2 regions of the Mesorhizobium sp. M0045 genome follow, and region 1 is predicted to be linked to the other one. Evidence: predicted binding sites of a transcription regulator. Region 1 holds the regulator's gene; the other holds the start of a gene.

What was found. The regulator LexA, encoded in region 1, represses DNA repair genes until DNA is damaged. The targets are predictions, from matches to a motif close to TGTTCNNNNTGTGTTCNG.
Region 2: NKJ72_RS22190 (DUF3072 domain-containing protein) is a predicted target of LexA. The motif match lies at 4,338-4,355, and genes of this name have one in related genera.

The regions. Positions count from the first base shown of each region.
Region 1 covers NZ_JAMYUY010000011.1:178,029-187,268, reverse strand. The annotation lists partial or broken gene NKJ72_RS19150 (lipid-A-disaccharide synthase) at 1-687, shown strand, start outside; gene gltA (citrate synthase) at 764-2,092, opposite strand; gene gltX (glutamate--tRNA ligase) at 2,273-3,694, opposite strand; gene NKJ72_RS19135 (ComEC/Rec2 family competence protein) at 3,791-6,256, shown strand; gene lexA (transcriptional repressor LexA) at 6,250-6,984, opposite strand; gene kynU (kynureninase) at 7,432-8,679, shown strand; gene NKJ72_RS19120 (hormone-sensitive lipase) at 8,777-9,240, shown strand, end outside.
Region 2 covers NZ_JAMYUY010000015.1:68,068-77,307, reverse strand. The annotation lists gene NKJ72_RS22210 (amylo-alpha-1,6-glucosidase) at 44-2,296, opposite strand; gene NKJ72_RS22205 (low affinity iron permease family protein) at 2,924-3,232, shown strand; gene NKJ72_RS22200 (DUF2905 domain-containing protein) at 3,135-3,335, shown strand; gene NKJ72_RS22195 (hypothetical protein) at 3,739-3,864, shown strand; gene NKJ72_RS22190 (DUF3072 domain-containing protein) at 4,085-4,303, opposite strand; gene NKJ72_RS22185 (hypothetical protein) at 4,531-4,773, shown strand; partial or broken gene NKJ72_RS22180 (MFS transporter) at 5,530-6,936, shown strand; gene NKJ72_RS22175 (MFS transporter) at 7,074-8,258, shown strand; gene NKJ72_RS22170 (SDR family oxidoreductase) at 8,289-9,035, shown strand; gene NKJ72_RS22165 (gamma carbonic anhydrase family protein) at 9,093-9,240, opposite strand, start outside.

The DNA.
Region 1 (9,240 bases):
GGGCCGCCCGGGACCTATGTCGGGCATCGCCTTGCACACGATCCGGGCATAATCAGTGCCACCAGGGCGCAGGCGCAGCCGCGTGACCTGTCCGCAGATCACGTCAAAACGTTGCTTATATTGCCCGGTTCGCGTCGCGGCGAGGTGCGACGCCTGGTCGGGCCGTTCGGCGAGACAGTGTCGATCCTGCGGGTGCGGGGGCACCGCTTGCGCCTGCTGTTGCCGACGGTCCCGCACGTCGCCGACCTCGTCAGGACCTCGGTTGCGAGCTGGGACGAGAAGCCGGAGATCATCCTTGATGCCGAACGCAAATGGCAGGCCTTCGGCAAGGCGGATGCGGCGCTGATCGCGTCGGGGACGGTATCGCTGGAACTTGCACTGGCAGGTGTGCCGATGATCTCCTGCTACCGGCTCGATCCGGTCATGCGCATGGCGCAGCCGCTGATCAAAGTATGGAGCGCAGCCTTGCCCAATCTCATTGCCGACCGGCCGGTTGTGCCGGAACACTACAATCAATATGTGCGGCCGCATTATCTGGCGCGGCAACTGGAAGCGCTGTTCTCCGATACCGCCTACCGCACTTGGCAGAAGCAGGGTTTTGCCGACATTGCCGGGCGTATGGCAACCGCCAAGCCGTCAGGCGAGATTGCTGCGGAGGTGGTGATGGGTATGGTGAGGAATGGGTGAATAATGAATAGCGAGTAGGAAATGGTGCTGGCGGTAACGGCCAGCTGCTTCAGCTATTACTCGCTACTCGCTACCTTCACCGCTTCGCGATCGGCACGTAATCCCGTTCCGGCGCGCCGGTATAGAGCTGGCGCGGGCGACCGATCTTCTGGTGCGGATCCTCGATCATCTCCTTCCACTGCGCGATCCAGCCGACGGTGCGGGCGACCGCGAACAGTACGGTGAACATGGTGGTGGGGAAGCCCAGCGCCTTAAGAGTGATGCCGGAATAAAAATCGACGTTGGGGTAGAGCTTCTTCTCGATGAAATAGGAATCGGTCAGCGCGATCTTTTCCAACTCCATGGCGATGTCGAGCAGCGGATCGTCCTTGATGCCGAGCTCGCCCAGGACTTCGTGCGCGGTTTTCTGCATGATCTTGGCGCGCGGATCGTAGTTCTTGTAAACGCGGTGGCCAAAGCCCATCAATCGGAACGGATCGTTCTTATCCTTGGCGCGCGCAATGAATTCCGGGATGTGATCGACATGGCCGATCTCGCCCAGCATGTTCAGGGCTGCCTCGTTGGCGCCGCCATGTGCAGGACCCCACAGGCAGGCGATGCCGGCAGCGATACAGGCAAAGGGATTGGCGCCCGACGAGCCGGCCAGGCGGACGGTCGAAGTCGAGGCGTTCTGTTCGTGATCGGCGTGCAGGATGAAGATGCGCTCCATCGCGCGCGCCAGCACCGGATTGATCTTGTATTCCTCGCAAGGCACGGCGAAGCACATATGCAGGAAGTTGGCTGCGAAATTCAGCTCGTTCTTCGGATAAATGAACGGCTGGCCGATGTGGTATTTGTACGCCATCGCCGCGATTGTCGGCATCTTGGCGATCAGCCGCATTGAGGCGACCATGCGTTGATACGGATCCGAGATGTCAGTGGAATCGTGATAGAAGGCCGACAGCGCGCCGACCACGCCGCACATCACCGCCATCGGATGCGCATCACGGCGGAAGCCGGTGAAAAAGCGCGACATCTGCTCATGCACCATGGTGTGGCGCGTCACCCGGTAGTCGAAATCGTCCTTCTGCGCCTTGGTCGGCAGTTCACCATAGAGCAAGAGATAGCAGACTTCGAGGAAGTCGCCGTGCTCGGCCAATTGGTCGATCGGGTAGCCGCGGTGCAAAAGAATGCCGGCATCGCCATCGATGAAGGTGATTTCCGATTCGCAGCTCGCCGTCGACGTAAAGCCGGGATCGTAGGTAAAGACGCCGGCGGTGTTGTAGAGCGAACCGATGTCGATGACGTCAGGTCCTACCGAACCACTTCGGATCTTGAATTCATGGGTTTTGCCGCCGAGCTCCAGCTTTGCCGTCGATGCCTGGGTTTTGCCGCCAAATTCCATTTTCGTCGCAGGTTCGGTCATAGCAAACTCCTTTTTGTTTCCTCAGGCCGGCAAAGGCAAAATATCTGAACCCAACACGTCAAAAGCATCGGACTATGCACATTTTGCGCCCGCAATTGTATCTGCGCGCCAGATTAGGCCAAGGCCCAATGTTGCACTGCGAAACACACCTTTCAATGCCAATCTTCTTGGGCCAGTTCGCTAATCGATTTGATCAGCGATCCGCGCCAGGCTTTCCTCGCGGCCCAGCACGGCAAGCACATCAAAGACACCTGGCGAGGTACTTTTGCCGGTGAGCGCGGCGCGCAAAGGTTGGGCCACAGCGCCGAGTTTATGGCCGCCGGCCTGCGCGTAGTCGCGGATCGCGGCTTCAGCCGAGGCGGCAGACCAGTCCGAAACCGTGGCCAGTGCGGCATGAGCGCCCCGCAGGATCGCGCGCGCCTCACCGCTGAGCAGCGCCGCCGCCTTCTCGTCGACCGGCAGCGGCCGCTCGACGAACAGGAATGCAGCCCCTTCAACAAGTTCGACCAGCGTCTTGGCGCGCTCCTTCAGGCCGGGCAAAGCGGCCAGCAGTTGCGCCTTGCGTCTGTCGTCGAGGCGGGCGGCGATTGCCGGGCCGCCTTCGAGATAGGGCAGAGTGGCGATGAAGATGTCGAGCAGCGCCGCGTCGTTCATCCGGCGCATATGCACGCCGTTGAGCGCCTCGAGTTTGGCGAAGTCGAAACGGGCGGCGCCCTTGTTGACATCGCCAATGTCGAACCATGCGATCATGTCGGCGATCGACATGATCTCATCGTCGCCGTGGCTCCAGCCAAGCCTCGCCAGATAGTTGAGCAGCGCCTCCGGCAGGTAGCCCATGGCGCGATAGGCCTCGACGCCAAGCGCGCCGTGCCGCTTCGACAGCTTGGCGCCGTCGGCACCGTGGATCAGCGGGATATGCGACATCGACGGCACCTCCCAGTCCATGGCCTGGTAGATTACGGTCTGGCGTGCGGCGTTGGTCAAATGATCGTCGCCGCGGATGATGTGGGTGATGCCCATGTCGTGATCGTCGACAACGACGGCATGCATGTAGGTCGGATTGCCGTCCGAGCGCAGAATAATGAAATCGTCGAGATCCTTGTTGGGAAAACGCACGTCGCCCTGGACGCGGTCATGCACCACCGTCTCGCCGTCTGTCGGCGCCTTGATGCGGATCGCCCCCTTGGCGCCGGGCGGCGCCTCCGACGGGTCGCGGTCGCGCCAGCGTCCGTCATAGCGGGGAGGCAGCCCCTTGGCCCGTGCGTTCTCGCGCATTGCTTCCAGCTCGGCAGGCGTCGCATAACAATAATAGGCCTTGCCCATGCGAACGAGCTCCTCGGCCACCTCGCGATGGCGCGGCGCACGCTCGAACTGCGACACCGGCTCGCCGTCCCATGTCAGGCCAAGCCAGGAAAGCCCGTCGAGAATGGCCGCGGTTGCCGCATCGGTGGAGCGCTCGCGGTCGGTGTCTTCGATGCGCAGCAGCATCGTGCCGCCTGTGTGCTTGGCATACAGCCAGTTGAACAGCGCCGTGCGCGCGCCGCCAATATGCAGATAACCGGTGGGCGAGGGGGCAAAACGGGTGACGACCTTATCGGGCATGGAACTCTCAGGCGGGCCAAGGAAGTGGGTTTGCGGACTTTCGCGCGTTGCGCGTTCATGTAGCATAGGAGGTCGAGGGCGCAAGGGGCAGACCCAATGGCTGTGCGAAGCCGTGGTGCGGGCGAGGGCGAGGACGCTGGCAGCGGCGTCAGCGAACGCTTGCTGTTTGCCGCTCCCCCGCCTGCCCTGCCGGTATCGGCATTGCTGCCCGCTCCGCGCTTCGATGCTCCGTCGCTGCCGGCCAGCGACCCAGCAACGGTTCTCGTGCCCGCGGGCGAGCCCATCGTGCGCCTACGCCGTCGTTTCCGCCTCCCGTCACCGTCCCGTATCCGCAACAGCGTAACCTCGGCAGCCGGCCTGGAACTCGACCGTGGCGTCGCCTTCCTGCTGGTGCCGGTGTTCCTCGCATGCGGGGTGGTCGTATATTTCGCGCTGTCGGTGGAGCCAGCCTTTCCGCAGCCGATCGCAATCGTGCTCCTCGCGGCCCTTTGTACGGTCGTCTCGCGTTCATGGCCCAGGACGCGCCTGTGTTTCATGGTGGCGCTGCTCTGCGCGCTTGGCGTGCTTGCCGCCAAGTTCGAGACCTGGCGTGTCGGGACGCATATGCTCGGTTCCGAAATCTCGACGCGGCTGACGGGTCGTGTCGTATCGTACGAGCCCATGGCGAGTGGCCGCATCAGGCTGACGATCGATGTGATCTCAACCGCCAGGCCGACGCTGCGCTACATGCCGGAACGGGTCCGCATTTCGGCGATGAAGATACCGGCTGAGCTGGCCGCTGGTTCCGAGATCGCCGGCTATGTGCGGTTGCTGCCGCCGACCGGCCCGGTGCGGCCCGACAGCTATGATTTCTCCTTCGACAGCTATTTCGCGGGCATCGGCGGCAGCGGCTTCTTTCTCGGGAATCCGAAAGTCGTGGCGTCGGGCAGCATGCCGCTTGCCGCGCGGCTTTCTTCCGCGATCGAAGACGCGCGCGAATCCATCGCCGACCATATCCGCAGCCGCATCGGCGCCGCCGAGGGCGAGATTGCTGCTGCGCTGATCGTTGGCGTGCGCGCCGGCATTCCCGAGGAGATCAACGAAGCGATGCGGCGTACAGGCATCTACCACATCATCTCCATCTCGGGGCTGCATATGGCGTTGGTCGCCGGCACCATCATGGCGCTGCTGCGCGGTGCCTTTGCGCTGTTTCCCGACTTCTCATCGCGACGGCCGGTCAAAAAATATGCCGCCGCCGCCGCGCTTTTTTCGATTGCGGCGTACCTCGTCTTTTCCGGCATTGTGGTGGCGGCCGAACGCAGCTTCATCATGCTGGCGGTGATGCTCATCGCCGTGCTGTTCGACCGGGCCGCGCTCACCATGCGCAATCTGGCGATCTCGGCCATCGCGGTCATCGTAGTGTCGCCGCACGAGGTGGTCGGTCCGAGCTTCCAGATGTCCTTCGCCGCGACGGCGGCCCTTGTCGGCGCCTATGCCGGCTGGTCCGATTACCGCACCGGCAGGGCCACCACGCCGCCGCCCCGGCGATCGCCGCTACGCTTGGCCACTCGAAAGGTCCTGCTGGGCATGGGCGGCCTGGCGATGACCTCGATCATTGCAGGGAGCGCCACGGCGCTTTTCGCCATATGGCATTTCCAGCGCGTAGCGCCGCTCAGCCTGTTCGCCAATCTGGCCATCATGCCTATCGTCTCACTGGTCGTCATGCCCTTTGCCGTGCTCAGCGCGCTGGCGATGCCGTTCGGCGCGGATGGGCCTTTCCTCTACGTGATGGGCAACGGGCTGACGGCGATGATCGCCCTGTCCGGGTGGATCTCCGAGCGCTCGCCGATCGATGCGGTCGGACTGATTTCGCTGAGATCTGTCCTTTTGGTGACGATCGCCCTCGTCATTGCCAGCATGGCGACGACCTGGTTGCGGCTCGCGGCAATTCCTTTTGCGCTCGCTGGCTTGCTAACGACAACGCAGACGCGCGTACCCGACGTATTGATCTCGGAGGACGCACGGCTGGTCGCGCTGCCGATCGGCAGCGGTGAGCTCGCGGTCAACCGGGCACGCCCGAATGAGTTCACCATCGACAACTGGAAACGCGCGCTCACATCAGAGGCTATCGTCGCGCCGGAAACACCTGGAAAGAACGATCCGCAATTCGACATTGCCGATCCGGCCGACCTACCGCCGGGCATGCCGTTCATTTGCACGGACGGTCTCTGCCTCGCCAGGCATCCATCCGGCGCGATCATTGCGCAAGCCAAGGACCGCGATACCGCACGGCCAGCCTGCGCCTTCGCCAGCTTGATCGTCATCGACGACGCCACCGCCCATAATCCCTGCTACTACGACCGGCTGGTCCTCGTCGTCACCAAACGGCAACTGGCGCGCGCGGGAAGTGCGGCCGTCTATTTCGATCCACAAGCGGCAACACGCGCCGAAATCCGCTTCGCCGTCGAAAAATCATACCGGCCCTGGCACGTGCAGCGGAAATTTTCACGCGCGGCGCGCGGCCTGCCGCCATACCGCAGGGCCGACAATCCAAAAGCCGGCACCAAGGGCGCAACTCAGTAGCGGCGGATCAGCCCAACGAGCTTGCCCTGCACCTTGACCCTGTCTGGTCCGAAGATGCGCGTCTCGTAGGCCGGATTGGCGGCCTCCAGGGCGATCGAGGCGCCCTTGCGGCGGAACCGCTTCAGCGTCGCTTCCTCCTCGTCGACCAGGGCCACCACGATCTCACCGGGGCTCGCCGTATCGGCGTTGCGGATGATCACCGTGTCGCCGTCGAAAATGCCAGCCTCGATCATCGAATCGCCTTTGACCTCGAGCGCATAATGCTCGCCGCCCATGATCATATCCGGCGGCACCGAAATCGAATGCGTCTGGTGCTGGATAGCATCGATCGGCACACCAGCGGCGATGCGGCCCATTACCGGGATCGAAACGGCGGCGACGACATCGTCGTCATTGCCGGCTGCAGGGACGCGCGACGATGTGGGCTTGCCCTGCCGAGGGGCACCTTGCCCAAGACTGCCCTGGATGACACTCGGCGAGAACTTGCGTGCCGCATTGAGGCCGGGGGCGATCGAGTCAGGCAGGCGTAGTACCTCCAGCGCACGGGCCCGGTTGGGCAAACGGCGAATGAAGCCGCGCTCCTCCAGCGCCGTAATCAGTCGGTGGATTCCGGATTTGGAAGCCAGGTCGAGCGCTTCCTTCATCTCGTCGAAGGAAGGTGGGATACCGCTTTCCTTCAACCTTTCGTGGATGAACATAAGCAGTTCGTGTTGTTTGCGTGTCAGCATAGCGACCCCCAACAGAATCAGAAAACAAACCCAGAACAGACACTATCTGTTCCAGTTGTGTTCCGCAACTGTTTAAAGTTTAATGAATGCGTTAAGGCTCGGGAAACAAACGACGTCCCCTACCGGCGTACCGTATTTTTACCGCCGCGAGCCTCATCGCCTTGATTCTGCTTTCGTTTGCGCCGTTCTGGCCTCCTAGAAGGCGGCACTGGCATCGGCGGTCGGTCGGCAAAGGGCACGGAATTGAACCCGTATCGACTGTGCGGTTGGTCAATGCGCCGTGAACGAAACGAACTCAAAACGCCAACCTTGGGTTAATTCCTGGTTTCCACCGCCTGGTCAGGCTGCTTCTCGCCGGTGGAGCCTTGCTACGCGCCACCCGGTAATGGAAGAACAGTCGATACGTGTCGGGCGTTGCGTTGAATCTTTGGGGGGAGCAGACAAATCATGACAGGAATTCCCGATCTCGCGGCCATAAAGGCGATGGATGCCGCAGATCCGCTGGGCGCGATACGTGACCGCTTTGTGTTGCCGCAAGGAGTGATCTATCTCGACGGCAATTCGCTAGGAGCTGCTTCACGTGCCGCTTTCGATGAACTGTACAAGGCCGCGACCGAGGAATGGTCGCATGATCTCATCCGCGCATGGAACACGGCCGGCTGGTTCAACATGCCGCTTGAACTTGGCGACCAGCTCGGGCGCCTGATCGGTGCCGCGGTCGGCCAGACGGTGGTCTGCGACACGACGTCGGTCAACATCTACAAGCTGCTGCACGCCGCCATGGCCATGCGACCGGAGCGGCAGGCCATCGTCGCCGAGGGCGATAGTTTTCCGACAGACCTCTACATGGCTGAGGGTGTGGTTTCGACGCGAAAAGATGCGCTGCTGCGCCTCTCGGGGGTCGACGCGCCGACCATCGAGGAGCTGATCGACGATCGCACCGCCGTGGTGCTGGTCAACCACGTCAACTACAAATCGGGCGAACTGCGCGACATGCCGGCTCTGACGCGCAGGGCCCAGGAAGCCGGGGCGATGATCGTCTGGGATCTCTGCCACACCGCTGGCGCGATGCCAGTCGAGCTCGACAAAGCCAACGCCGATTTTGCCGTTGGCTGCACCTACAAATATCTGAATGGCGGCCCGGGCGCGCCTGCCTTCATCTATGCGGCTGAGCGGCATCTTTCCGACATCCAGCAGCCGCTCACCGGCTGGTGGGGCCATGCACGGCCCTTCGCCTTCGAGCCAGGCTATGCGGCCGGCACCGGCATCCGCCGGTTTCTGTGCGGCACCCAGCCGATCCTTTCGATGCGCACGCTGAAGGGCGCGCTCGACATCTGGGACGATGTCGACATGACGGCGGTGCGCAAGAAGAGCATCGCACTGGCCGATCTGTTCATCGAGCTTGTCGAGGCAAAGTGCGGCACTTACGGTCTCACGCTCGAAAGCACGCGCGACGGGGAAAAACGCGGCAGCCAGATTTCATTCATGCATGAGCATGGCTACCAGATCATGCGCGCGCTGATCGAACGTGGTGTGATCGGCGATTTTCGCGCGCCATCGACCATGCGCTTCGGCTTCACCCCGCTCTATGTCGGCTATGCCGATGTCTGGCAGGCCGTCGAAGTGCTTGAGGACATCCTGCGCACCGGTGCGTGGAAGGATGCGCGCTTCGCCATCAAGGCGGCTGTCACTTGAGATCGATGCGAGAGCTGGAATCGTGAGGCTGGCGACGACGCGCCGCGCGATGCTCGCGGCCAGGTTGCAAGGCCATAATTGCCAGGGAGGGCGCAGGGTGTTCGAACGTCACATTGCCGATTGGGACAACGCCTATGCCAACGGCGCCAACATAGCCGGCAGCGATCGCTGGCCGGCGGCCTGGGTCGAGCCCGCGCAGGTTTTCCGCGAGGCGCTTTCGACCGAGGGCAGGGCGCGGCTCGACCTGGCCTATGGCGATAACCCGCGCAACCGGCTCGATCTTTTCCTGCCGGCCACCAAGCCGAAGGGGGTCGTGGTGTTCGTCCATGGCGGCTACTGGATGGCATTCGACAAGAGTTTCTGGTCACATCTTGCCGCGGGCGCTGTTGATCGCGGCTATGCAGTTGCCATGCCGTCCTACACGCTCTGTCCGCAGATACGCATTGGCGGCATCGTCAAAGAAGTCGGCGCGGCGATAGGCAAGGCGGCGGCGATGGTCGCAGGGCCGCTGATGCTGACCGGGCACTCGGCCGGCGGCCATCTTGTTAGCCGGATGGTTAC
Region 2 (9,240 bases), on a different contig from region 1:
CGTAGGACCTGAAAGTAGGCAGATGGTTCCGCCGGAGCAAACCTCATAAGCAGGCCAAGCGCAAGTTCGGGCCGGTGGCACAACTTCGCGCTTCCACCAGTGAAGGATCGCCGTCGCTCACTTGCCAACGGGTCTCGGCGCCCTCGCACCAGAAATGGAGTTCGAGGCGATCTTTGCCCAGGCGCAAGTCGTTCAGGGTGAGTTCGTCTATCCAGTCGGGCAGCCTGGGATCGATGTACAGCTTGCCATTTGGAGCGTCGGGCTGAAAGCCGATGATCGCCTGCAGAAGCGAAAAACAGGATCCGGCCGCCCATGCCTGCGGAACGTTCGCTCCCTTATATTGCACGGGGAAGGTCGTAGGTGTTCGCGGCAACCCGGCGAACAGCTCTGGCATTCGATGTTGCATGAAGTAGATTGCGGCGCTGCTCACGTCGCGAGAAAGGCGACATGCTTCCGCAAAAAAGCCATAGCGCCGGAAGCCGAGCGCGATCAGCCCGTTGTCATGCGGCCAGACGGAGCCGCGTTGATAGGAATGTGGATTGTAGGCCGGGTGATCGGCCGAAAGTGTCCGTATTCCCCAACCGCTCCACATATCCGGCCTCATCAGCCGATGCACCACCCTGGCGGCTCGGTCGGGTGGGACAATTCCCGACCAAAGACAGTGACCGGGGTTGGAAGCGACGCTCAGCACCGGCTTCTTGTCGCCATCCAACGCGAATGCATAGAAGCCGGATGCCTCGTCCCAGAAGACCTGGTTGAATCGATCGAACAAGCTCTTGGCTTTGAGGCGAAGCTGCCCGGCACGATCGCCATCGCCTCTGGCATCGAAGATTTCAGCCATGCGCTGCCAAGCATCATAGACATAGCCTTGCAATTCGCACAGCGCCTTGGGTCCCTTCACCAGGGTGCCATCGGGATAAACCAAAGCGTCACCGGCGTCTTTCCAGCTCTGGTTCTCGTACCCCGCAGCCGAGCGGGTTTCGTATTCCTGGAAACCGTCGCCGTCACGGTCCCCATACTGGTCAATCCAATCCAGGCACTTCTCGGCCGTTGCGATGTGTCGTTCGAGCAGGCTCGGGTCGCCGGTGCAACGCCAAGTGTTGTGGAGCACGATAAGATACAGAGGCGTGGCATCGGCCGTGCCGTAATACGGCGTATGGGGGATCAAATTGAAATGGGCGAGTTCGCCGGTGCGAAGCTCATGCATTATCTTTCCCGGTTCCGCATCGCGGTAGTCGTCGCGTTCGGTGGCCTGAAATCGCCCCAAAACGTCCAAGGCGCCGCGCGAAAAATCTGGGTAGATCAAGCCATTCTGCAGAGAGACTATCAGGCTGTCGCGACCGAACAGGCTTATGAACCAGGGCAGTCCGGCGGCTGGCACGTATTCCAGTTCGTCCGTTCCTTCGATCGGCAGCCGCAGCGCGGCCATGTCTTCGACCGCCTGATGGTAGAAGCGGTGAAATTCGCCATTGGAACAGTTGACATTCAAGGCGCTGCGTTGCCATCCGGCGAGGCGTTTTGCAGTTTTCGACTCGAGGCATTTGTCAATGCAGACTCGCGGCGCGCGATAGATTGTCTCGCCATTGCCAAAGTCATAGAGAAGGCAAGCATGCCATTTCGCGCCCGGCTCGAGCTTGATATCGAAGCTGATCCGGCCATTGGCATAGACGGGCTTTGAGGCCATCCGGCGGACCTTGACAATGACGTCTCGCTTGAAGTCTCGATTCACGTAGGAGGTACGAAGGCTCGCCGCTCTGGACAGCCATTCCGTGGTAATACGTCCGCGGCGGACGATCGCGTCGGCCTTGACTTCGAAAAGATCGGCAAAGTCGCTGCGCATGGCAACTTCCAAATTGAAGCGCACTGACATTTGCCCGTGGTTTACGAGTTCAAAATCCTCATGCAGCCCCCCATCCAAGGCGCGGCCGATTACCAGCCCCAGGCTGCCTGCTGGCACATGGTTCGTTTCCGTCGCGAACCCCTGATTGACCAGATAGATCTTGGCGGCGAAGTAGGCGATGTTTCCGGAATTGAGGAGGTCCCATGCTTGCCCATTGGCAAAGATCTGCCAGCTGGATATCAGGCGTGTGTCAGACGCATATAAGCCATTATAAGTGGGCCAGGCGATCTGGCCATCCGGTTCGGTGACAAGGAAGCTGCGTCCCTGGTTAATCGCCAGGCGCGGCGGTCCGACTGTGATCTCCAGCGTCATTGGTTCAACCGTCACCCGACCGATTTGCATCCATCGGAACAGATTGAACAGCCAATGTCGGCCGCCGCCGCCATCTTCGGCCACGAGAACTCACGTCTGCCTTGAACGCCTGCCCCCAGATTGTCCCGAAATCATGTACCAGGCAGGCGAACAACGACCCGGTCATCGACGAGCTCGAACAATCTGACCTTCGAGCACATACCCGCGAACAGAGGCGGACAAACCCGCCCCCTCCAGCAGAACTGTCAAGCCTGCTCTGGCGAGCACATCCTCCAGCCGACCCACAACGAGGCGCGGCGGGCCTCACCTCATTCATCACCAGCAGCTGGGTGAAACTGTGAACCCCCGGCCATTGCGCACGTCTGCTGCTCGCCACCAGGATAGAGCCGGCGATCTGGCATCCTCTAACGCGCGAGCCGGAGAAAGATGGACACGTTCTGGCGAGGTCCGGCGACACTGCAATTTGGTCGCTGCGACGGCACGCGTCCATCCGGAGTTGTCCTCGACCGTCTTTCATCAAAATAGTCGCCGGCTTCAGGTGCTTGCGGGCGCCAACCTGCGACGTGCCTTCAGATCAAACTGGTGTATTCTCGGCGACTGTCAACGAGGAGAACGGCATTTGGACGCATTGAGCATCTGAAGCAGTGCAGGCCGTGCCCAGGCCAAAATGGCTTTGACAGTCATGGTGTTGCCACACTGGCGATCTGGGCTATGACGCTGTTCATCCAGCTCGCCGAGCACCGCGATACTCAGGCTGTGCACGCCAAGATGGACGAATTGCTTCGCGCAGTCGTCGATGCCGACAATGAGACGGCGAAGATTGACAAGAAAAAACCAAAAGAAATTGAGGCGCAACGACAGCAAAACAGCAATGAAAATGAGCCCAGCCAAGGGACTCACTATATTCCCGGCCGGATCCCCCATGTCCAGAACTCTCATTGTCGTTGGTTCGATCGTAGTTGCCATAGGCCTGTTGTGGCCCTGGTTGTCGCGGGTCGGTCTGGGCAGATTGCCCGGTGACGTCGTGATCCAACGTGAGAACTTCACGTTTCATGCTCCGATCGGCACCGGGATTCTTATCAGCATCGTGCTTTCGTTTGTTCTGTGGCTGCTCAACCGGTAGCGAGGACGGCGAGCCCGCGTCGCCGGAGGAAAAGAACGACGCGGGCCGATCGAAGCTATCCGATCCGGCAGCAAAAAATATAAGGGAAAGAGTTTGCTGCCAGGGCAGACCTTTCCCTGCGCGCCGGTGTTCCATCGCATGAGTAAAAAAGCCCGCCGCACAGTTTGATGCGGCGGGGCCGATCAAGCGCTATTGCACCGGGCGGGGGCTCGGGGTCGGGCACGCCCTGTGCGCGCGGATCACAGGGATTTTAAATTAATCGGCTGCAATACGTCCACCAACCGACGGTTGGACAATACGACGCTTGATTCCGAGAACTTTCCTCAGGGGCAAGATAGTTGCCGGAACTCAGCCTTGGCGCGGCACGTTGCTAAGTCGTTGACCTTCGCAAAGGACGCAAGCAATGGCGAAAGACATATCTCGCGAGGAAGAGCAACGCGGCACCGAAAAAGTTCTCTTCTGGGGCGCTGCAATCGCCCTTGTCCTTTTTGTGTCTCTGGTGACCATCGCCCTCATCGGGACGTCCTGATCTGTTTCGACAGCAGGATTGGACCGGTGGGCGCGAGGTCTTGCCGGGCTGCTAGGCTAGAAGCCGCTCCCATCCGCCGTTTGTCGTCTCGATCCCGAGTCCAGCAGCAACGCGCGGAATTCAGAAAAATTAATTGCGCGGGTCACAAGCGCAGCAAAACTGTCCCAATCCGAGCCGGTCGGCTGTCCTTCTCTGGAGAGGAAAAGCCACGAGAGGACGCTTACAGGCCTAACTTCTCCCGCAGCGCATCAATGCGTTTAGAAGCTTCCGCCTTGCTAAGGCCGTCAGCATAGGCGTCAGGCTCGTCGGCCTGTTCGGCCAGAGTTTTCAAATAGGACGCTTGTGCGGGGGTCATTGGATCGTCTCCGCTGACCCAATCTTCCGGGTCCTTTTCGACATTTGCCGACGCCTCGATTTTTGGGTTGTGCCGGTCGACCATGCTCAATCTCCCTTGATGATCACCACAATGAGAATGATCATGATTTGTTCCGCCACCGTGCGGCGTGGGCCAATCGCACAGCTAGGCCGCTCGGCGCCTCACTCAAGATATCGCTAAGTATGGATGAGCCCGCTTCCTCCAATCGATGGATGAAGCCGATCGTGGGCCGGTGCTACTTTGATGCATCGCGCGACTTACCCGACAAGTGCTGGCTCCAGGGGCAAAATATGAGCAAGAGGACTCTCATTGCCATCGCAATCCTCGCGAACAGTGTCGGCTGTGCCGAAGCCAAGGACCGTAAGGTCGAAACCGCGACCCTGGGCACGTACGCCAATTCGAAGAACCTGCCGGTTTGCACCGCGTCGAGCTCAGTCTTCGAAGTCCTCGGTGATAAATGTTTTCTCGTCCCAGGTTCGATGATCTATGGCGACATCGCCGAACTCTCGCAGACAATCACCTTGAGTTGGTAGCCGAAGCAACAGCCTCCCAGCGCAACCTCCATTCTCCGGTATGACGTTGCCCTTGCAGGTGCTGCCGGCGCCCCTGATACTGACCAGCGCAATCTCCAGTCACCACGGGCCTCTCGAAAATTCTTGTGCCGTCCGCACCTGCCGTCGAGCGTGTCGCGCCAACATAGCAGCGCCTCTGCATCGTGTGGGCAACCCAACGCATGCCTTCCGATCCGGAAACTCGCTTGCGCGTTTCATCGTCCATTCGGCAGTGGAAAATTAGGCGGATATGGCAGTGCTCAGGTTGGCGGCGCCGTTCTGCGATCCGCTCGGAGAGGGTGGCGGGTATCCGGGCTGGAAACAGACCAACGCCGGCGCAACCTCACCCTGAAACCAAAAGACAATATCCATGACATCCAACAGCTATGCCTCCCAAGGGTCCAAGCGCCTGCAGACATTCACCATGCCAATTTCCCTATCGCCGCTCCGATAATGAGGGCGGCATCAATTTCATGGAGCAAGCTTTGTCGCCAAGGGGTTCCGATGGCCGCGACCAGGCTCGTGCATACCTCGATCACCATCGCCAAGAATGCGAGACGCGGGAGAGGCAAGCCGCTTCATGAACCGGCTGGAAGATCCAAGCCCAAAGTGGCTGATGGGTGGGAGCCACAGTAACGAAGTGTAACCGGGTTGCCACTACAAAAGCTCAAACCGTGCAAGACCGCTGATCGATACGACCTCGATCTTCAACGGTCTTGCCCAAAGGAAGCCGCCGCAATGGAAATCGCCTCGAACGACGACACGAACAGTCATTTGATGAGGTCACGGCGCTTTGCGCCTCTCTTCTGGACGCAGTTCCTGTCCGCCTTCAACGACAATTTCCTCAAAAACACGCTGGTGTTCCTTATTCTGTTCACCCTGGCGGCCGACAAGGCGGCATCACTGGTCACGCTGGCGGGAGCGGTATTCATGGCTCCCTTCCTGCTCTTGTCCGCCCTTGGTGGCGAGATCGCCGACCGGTTCGACAAGGCCCTAATCGCCCGTCGGCTGAAATTCGCCGAGATCGCCGCTGCGGCTGTCGCTGTCGTTGGAATCGCGCTGGCGTCGATCCCGGTGCTGATGATCGCGTTGCTCATGTTCGGCGTCATCTCGGCACTGTTCGGACCGATCAAGTACGGCATCCTGCCGGATCATCTCGAGCGCAAGGAATTGCCTCGCGCCAATGCCTGGATCGAATCGGCAACCTTCGCCGCCATCCTCGGCGGCACTATCGCCGGAGGCGTCGTCTCGGCCGATGGCATAGGCGTCTCGGTGTTCGGGCCGATCATGATGATCCTTGCCGTCGCCTGTTGGCTTGTCAGCCGCTACATCCCGTCGACCGGTCTTGCGGCTCCCGGCCTAGTCATCGACAAAAACATCTTTCGCTCGACGTGGCGACAGCTGAACGGCCTGCGTGCCGACAAGCGGATCTGGCGCGCCGGACTGATGACGTCGTGGTTCTGGCTGATCGGGGCCATCGTCCTTTCGATCCTGCCTACGTTGGTGAAGGATTCGCTCGGTGGCGGAGAGATCGCTGTCACCGCCTATCTCGCGGTGTTCGCCGTCTCGATCGCCATTGGCTCTGCTATAGCCGCATGGATGTCGCAGGGCCGCATCGTGCTCTTGCCGGCCCCTGTTGGCACGGCGTTGATGGCGCTGTTCGGCTTGGACCTGGCCTGGACCATCTGGAGCACGCAGCCCTCGCTCAGGGCCGAAACGCTCGCAACATTCTTCGCCCGGCCAAACACGGTCCATGTTGCGATCGACCTTGCGGGAATGGCTATTGCCAGCGCCTTTCTTGTGGTGCCGACCTTCGCCGCAGTGCAAGCCTGGGCGCCCGAAACGCGCCGCGCTCGCGTCGTCGCCGCCGTGAGCATCGTCAATGCAGGCTTCATGACGTTAGGTGGCATAGTCGTCGCCGCGATTCAGGCAGCCGGCGTCTCCACTGGAGGGATCCTGTTCGGCCTCGCCGCACTCAACGTAGTCGCCGCTTGGCTGATGCTGAGATACCTGCCGACAAATGCCTTCCGCGACTTCGTTTCCATCCTGTTCCGAGCCTTCCATCGTCTGGAGGTGGAGGGGCTGGAGAACCTCAAGGCGGCGGGCCCGGCACCAATCCTGGCGCTCAATCATGTCCGGGTGATCTCCAGGAACGCGCGCATTTCGGCGAACTCGTCGCGTGGCATTGATGAGCCTCATTCACAACCACATCAAAATTATACCCGCTAGTCGCATTTGGCCAGCCCGACTACTTAGTTCGGGAACGGACAGGAGACTGCCTTATGACCATTGAACTCGCGCTGGGCGAGGCCGCCGCTGCTGACAACACGACCCCATGGTCTGCGTTGGTCTGCCTGTCGCTGCTGACCTTCCTTCTGGTTGGACTGGAGTTCCTGCCGGTGAGCCTGCTCACCCCGATCGCTCAGGATCTGGCCGTCTCCGAGGGTCAGGCCGGCCAGGCAATCGCGGTATCCGGATTCTTCGCCGTGGTTACCAGCCTCTTCGGCAATTCGCTGTTGCGAAACGTCGATCGACGGACGGTAGTTCTGCTCCATACGGCAGTGCTGGCCGCATCGAGCCTGGCGGTGGCGGTTGCTCCCAACTTCCTGGTCTTCCTGGCCGGGCGGGCGCTGGTCGGCATCGCGATCGGCGGTTTCTGGTCACTGTCGACGGCCATTCTGGCCCGCCTGGCCGCGGGACCCGACCTGCCCAAGGCCATTGCCTTGCTCCAGGGTGGCACTGCGTTCGCATTGGTGATCGCGGCGCCCGTCGGCAGCCTCCTCGGATCGCTGATCGGATGGCGGGGAACCTTCTTCGTCACTGTCCCCATCGGCCTCGCGGCGCTCGTGTGGCAGTTGGCCGTTCTCCCGAAGTTGCCACCGATGGAGACCGCCTCGGTGTCGAGCATGTTCGGCCTGCTGCGGAATCGCAGATTCGCCATCGGCATGGGCGCGACCGGGCTCGCTTTCATCGGGCAGAACGCGCTCTCGATCTATCTGCGGCCGTTTCTGGAAAACGTGACGGACCTCGAGGTGAGCACCCTCTCAATAGCTTTGTTGGGCGTCGGCCTCGGTGGCCTGGCGGGACTGTCGATCATCGGCCTCATCCTCCGGCGGCACCTCACAGCCGTGCTGATCGGGCTGCCGAGTGCACTCGCGGTCTTCGCTCTACTGCTGATTGCCTTTGGACCGTTTGCAGGCGCCACGGCCGGCCTGCTGGTTCTTTGGGGATTTTTCGCGACTCCGATCCCGGTGGCATGGAACACCTGGATGACCACGCTCATCCCTGAAGACCTGGAGGCCGGGGGCGGACTGCAGGTTGCCCTGATCCAGCTCGCGATCGCGGGCGGCGCTATCGCGGGAGGCCTGCTGTTCGACGCGGCCGGCTGGTGGAGCGCCTTCCTTCTCGCGGCCGCCCTGCTCACCGGCTCGGCCTTGCTCGCCGCCTCGGCCGGGCTCCGAACCTGAACTCTTTCAATTCTTGTCTAGGAGAATCTCATGTCCGAAGGAATCGAGAACAAGGTCGTCGTCATCACCGGTGCCAGCAGTGGCCTCGGTGAAGCGACGGCACGCCATCTTGCCGCACGAGGCGCTTCCGTGGTCCTGGGTGCACGCCGGTCACACCGCATCGACGCCCTTGTCCAGGAACTGACCGCCGCTGGGCTCAAAGCCAAGGCCGTCACTACGGACGTCACCGACGCCGGCCAGGTCCAGAACCTGGTGAACACGGCGGTCCGGGAATTCGGCCGCATCGACGTGATGCTCAACAATGCGGGCCTCATGCCGTTGGCCCCGCTCGAACGGCTCAAGATCGACGAATGGGACCGGATGATCGACGTCAACATCAAGGGCGTTCTTTACGGCATCGCGGCCGCACTTGCGTACATGAAGGAACAGCGATCGGGGCACATTATCAATGTCTCGTCCATATACGGCTATGTGGTCGACCCGGGTGCGGCGGTCTATTGCGCCACCAAGTTCGCCGTGCGTGCACTGTCCGAGGGTCTGCGGAAAGAGGTGAAACCCTACAACATCCGCACCACGGTGATCTCGCCGGGCGCTGTCACCACAGAGTTGCTTGAGCACATCAGCGAGAAGGATATCCAGCAGGACACCAGGGACTTCGTGAGCAAGATCGCCGTGGGGCCAGATACGTTTGCCCGCACGGTCGCCTTCGCGATCAACGAGCCCGATGACGTCGATATCAACGAGATCTTGTTCCGGCCGACCGCCCAGCCGGTTTGACTTGGAAGGGGCTATGCTTTCGGTATCCCAAGGCCGGCTCCACCATTTCTGGATCGGCTAGACCTTCTTCAGCCCAGCCCTGAATCGCCTGCCGTTGGCCACATAATGCGCGGCCGAAGCGCGCAGCCTGGCGATTGCGGCTTCGTCGAGCGTCCTGACGACGCGCGCGGGCGAGCCGACGATCAGCGAATTGTCGGGGAATTGC